2 regions of the Priestia sp. 179-F W1.4 NHS genome follow, and region 1 is predicted to be linked to the other one. Evidence: riboswitches for the same ligand, from Rfam matches in the RefSeq annotation. Region 1 holds a riboswitch; the other holds the start of a gene.

Region 1 (2,408 bases):
TGATTTTCTTTGAGGGACCGCGGGAATATAAAATTTTTGATTCAATTCCATAGCCCACTGTGAAACAAGCGAAGCTGGAACTAAAATGAGAACTTTTTTAACAAGCCCGCGAATCATATATTCCTTCAAAATTAACCCTGCTTCAATCGTTTTCCCTAGTCCTACTTCATCTGCTAAAATGGCTTTCCCATTCATTGTTTCGACTACTTGTTTGGCTACTTCGAGCTGATGAGGAAGCGGCGTTAAATCGGCTAGATGTTTTGGGCTTTGTAGCCCTTCAAATTCTGAGATAAGCGTTTGGTCTTCTATTTCATAGGCAAGTTTATACAAATCCCATGCAGACCAAGGGCCGTCTTGCTCCAATTTAGTTGAGAAGGCTGCTTCCCATGTTTCATCGATGTTTAATTTCACTTTCATGATAAAAATGCTCCTTTGTAAAAAATTTTTATTGAACAAATGATAAGAATCAGGTAGGATAAAAATATATTTAGAAAATTTGAAAAAGAAAATAGATTAGCACTTTACAAATGATTGTGTGAATAAAGATAGATACATCTTTCAGTAGTATGCCCAACTTTACCAACTTTATAGAAGCGAATGACGACACGGGGAGAGACTACTTGAATGTAGCGCCGAAGGAGCAAGCAATAAAATTGTGAATCTCTCAGGCAAAAAGACTCTTGTTTGACGCAGCTCTGGAGAGTGTCTATGCGTTTATAGACCACCCACGAGGCAAACCTATTCGTTTATAGGTAAACTTTCAGGTGAAAAGGACAGAGACTTCCTACTAAATACAGTAGGGGGTTTTCTGTCCTTTTTTGTTTGGATACATAGTGATCCCCACACTATTTGAAAACTCCCCGTTATGAAAAGTTTCACGTGAAAAAGAGGAGGACATAAATATGACAACAGAATTACACAAAACGCCGCTTTATGATACCTATCAAAAATATGGTGCCAAAACAATTGATTTTGGAGGATGGGCTCTTCCCGTTCAATTTTCTTCTATTAAAGAAGAGCATGAAGCTGTACGTACAAAGGCAGGTCTTTTTGATGTCTCTCATATGGGAGAAATTCTTGTGACAGGAGCTGATAGCTTAGCTTTTCTTCAGCATACGATGACAAATGACGTTTCTACCCTTGTAGATGGAAAAGCGCAGTATACGGCTATGTGTTATGAAGACGGAGGCACGGTAGATGATTTGCTGATTTATAAAAAAGCAGATCAAGAGTATTTGCTGGTCGTAAACGCTGCTAATATTCAAAAAGACTATGAGTGGCTTGTGTCTCACAAGCAAGGAGATGTAACGCTCGTTAATCAATCTGATGAAACTGCGCAGCTAGCATTACAAGGTCCTTTAGCAGAAAAAGTTTTACAAACGTTAACGAATGAAAATTTAGCTTCATTAAAGCCATTTACATTTGCTGATGATGTAGAAGTAGCGAATGTAAATGCTCTCGTTTCACGTACTGGATATACCGGAGAAGATGGTTTTGAAATTTATTGTTCTTCAGCTGACGCCTCTCACTTGTGGACGGCTATTTTAGAAGCAGGAAGTGAGGACGGTGTGTTGCCTTGCGGACTAGGAGCTCGCGATACGCTTCGTTTTGAAGCTACTTTGGCTTTATATGGCCAAGAGCTTTCAAAAGATATTACGCCCATTGAAGCTCGAATTGGATTTGCAGTAAAGACGAACAAAGACAGCTTTATTGGAAAAGAAGTGTTAAAAGAACAGCGTGAAAGCGGGGCACCTCGTAAGCTGGTAGGAATTGAAATGATTGATAAAGGTATACCAAGACACGGTTACGAAGTATTTGCAGATGAAGAACAAATTGGATTTGTGACAACAGGTACACAGTCACCGACATTAAAGAAAAACATCGGTTTAGCGCTATTATCAGCAGAGTATACAGAGCTTGGTCAAGAAGTGGAAGTGCAGGTTCGGAAAAAACGCTTAAAAGCAAAAGTGGTTTCAACACCTTTTTATAAACGTTCAAAGTAAGCTTTGGGGAGGAATTTAACATGTTACATCGCTATTTACCAATGACAGAACAAGATCAGCAGCAAATGTTAGCAGCAATTGGTGTTTCATCTGTTGATGATTTATTTTCAGATATTCCGCAGCGCGTTCGTTTTCAAGGAGAATACAATATTAAAAAAGCGGCTTCAGAGCCTCAGCTGTTAAAAGAATTAAATAATATGGCTGCAAAAAATGCTCATTTGAAAGAATATTCTTCTTTTTTAGGAGCGGGAGTTTATGATCATTACATGCCGGTTATTGTTGATCATGTTATTTCTCGTTCGGAATTTTATACGGCCTATACTCCGTATCAGCCAGAAATTTCTCAAGGAGAACTTCAGGCCATCTTTGAATTTCAAACAATGATTTGTGAGTTAACGGGGATGG
Region 2 (2,408 bases), on a different contig from region 1:
GTTCTTATATAAACTTTGCTTACTGCATTTTCTTCATACAGTAGAAATCAATTATCTATCTTCCAATAAAAAGACCCCATCACGAAATGATGAGGTCACCCATTTACTATTTCTTCTTCCTTCTAGCTCCGTAAAAACCAAATAAGAGAATAAACCAAACGGGTGTCAACAATAAGGCTGGGCGCGTCGCATCAGAAAACAGCATAATAATAAGAATCACTGCAAACAACGCTAGCACAACATAGTTTATAAATGGTGTTAACGGTGCTTTGAATGTTGATGCTGCATGCAGCTGCGGACGTGTTTTTTTATATCTTAGATGGCAAATCAAAATGATACTCCACACCCAAATGAAACAAATAGCGCTGATGGTTGTTACGATGCCAAAAGCTTGATCTGGTATCAGTTTGCTTAACAAAGCTCCCGCCGAGATAACCAGCGTAGATACAAACAATCCGTTGCTTGGTACGTGGTTTTTGTTCAGTTTTGCAAACGTAGATGGCCCTTGATCATTTTTACTTAAGTTATATAAGATACGGCTTGTTGAAAACATTCCGCTATTACAAGCAGAAGCGGCTGAAGTTAATACAACAAAATTAATAATTCCAGCAGCAAGCGGAATTCCGACTAAACTAAAGGTTTTAACAAATGGGCTTTCTGCTGCATTCAATTCCATCCACGGGTTAATAAATAAAAGGACGATAAGCGCTCCAACATAGAAAAATAAGATTCGCAGCGGAATTTTATTAATCGCCGATGGAATATTTTTTTGGGGATTTGATGTTTCCGCTGCCGATACCCCTACCAATTCAACCCCGACGTATGCGAAAATAACCATTTGGAATGAAAGTAAGAAACCTGAAACACCGTTTGGAAACAGTCCTCCATGATTCCAAAGATTTTGAACCGTAACGGATCCTGCATCTGTTTTAAATCCGATTACCAGTAAAATAACGCCAATAACAATTAACGCAAGAATCGTAATAACCTTTATTAAAGCAAACCAAAACTCTAATTCTCCAAATAATTTTACGGTTAATAAGTTAAGTCCTAATAAAATGATTACACAAATAAGTGCAGGAATCCACTGAGGAATATTGAACCAATATTTCACATATACGCCAACGGCAATCACATCAGCCATAGCTGTCATGATCCAGCAAAACCAGTACGTCCACCCTGTGACAAATGAAGCCCATGGTCCAAGATACTCTTCAGCAATATCTGTTAACGATTGATAACCTGCTTTAGACAGCAGTAGTTCTCCTAGCGCTCTCATCACAAAGAAAAGCGCAATACCCACAATTAAATAAGCAAAGATGATAGAGGGACCTGCAAGCTGTATGGCTTTACCAGAACCTAAAAATAATCCCGTCCCAATGGTTCCTCCAATCGCGATTAGCTGAACATGACGATTGGATAAATCCCTCTTTAATTCTCGTTGTTCCAACTCTAACTCCTCCTAACAATAAAACCTTTGATGCGATCGTGCGGACTACAAAATAAAGTCCAATAAAAAAAGAGATTGGATGCGCTCCAATCTCATGGTCATAAGAATAACAAATATTATGGTACATGCTACCAATTAGTAACATGCCAAATAAATATCCGGTACTCTTCTGTCCTTTTGCCTGAGATTGTGAACCCTTCGGCGTCGCGAAACTATCGCGATCTCTCCAGAAGCTGCTCCTGCTATAGTGTGATCCATAGCAATCATAGCTTTCTACGTATTAAATTTTCCGATCAAGATAATGACTGTCGAATAGTTGTTTATTCTAATACCAGTTGGATGCTTTGTCAACAAGAAAGATGACTTTCATTTATTTACCTTCTTCGAAAGAAGGTAATGAAACAGGTTCAATCGTCAACTTAGTATCCTTTTCTACATGCTACCTGAGTCCCTGCGGAAACCTAAATACGTTAAATGGATCGTACTTTTTATTTACTCTTTCTAACCGCTCTGCGTTGTCTCCAAAATACTCATACTCGTAGTTTCTAAGGTTGCTGATAGGGAAATTCACATAGGAGCCTTTCGTAATACGTTTAATATATTGAAATCGCTTATACAGCCACTCTCTGTTTGCTCGTGCAAACGCATCGTCTGTCCATACAGATTGAAAGCCCAGAATATATCTAGCGTTTCTGTAAAAGAAGGCCGTTTCTCTGTTACCAACACTGCGAATTTCTCCTCCTAGTGCATAAAAAGAAATCGCGGCGTAAACGGACCCTTCTGCTGGACGCTGTATGAGATCTGCAAGATTTTCAAGCTCGCCAACTGAATAACTTCTTTGCACAAATCTTCCCGTTGACTTAAATTTTTCAGACGGAGGATAGGTTGCTTCTATCTTTTGTACCGCTTCAAGAAAAGATAATGACTCTAGCTCGACTCGGAACCCCTCCACCTCTGC

Evidence for each region. A riboswitch is a leader RNA that binds a small molecule or an ion and turns the genes downstream of it on or off. The one in region 1 is predicted to bind glycine.
Region 2: it holds a riboswitch for glycine, as region 1 does, so the genes downstream of both, ACH0CI_RS23560 (amino acid permease) here and gcvT (glycine cleavage system aminomethyltransferase GcvT) in region 1, are expected to answer to the same signal.

What each region holds. Positions count from the first base shown of each region.
Region 1 is NZ_JBIQFF010000001.1:405,270-407,677, forward strand. Features, by position in the region: gene ACH0CI_RS02075 (DEAD/DEAH box helicase) at 1-417, opposite strand, end outside; glycine riboswitch at 598-690, shown strand; gene gcvT (glycine cleavage system aminomethyltransferase GcvT) at 903-2,003, shown strand; gene gcvPA (aminomethyl-transferring glycine dehydrogenase subunit GcvPA) at 2,024-2,408, shown strand, end outside.
Region 2 is NZ_JBIQFF010000007.1:135,139-137,546, reverse strand. Features, by position in the region: gene ACH0CI_RS23560 (amino acid permease) at 107-1,450, opposite strand; glycine riboswitch at 1,610-1,690, opposite strand; gene ACH0CI_RS23555 (FAD-binding oxidoreductase) at 1,890-2,408, opposite strand, start outside.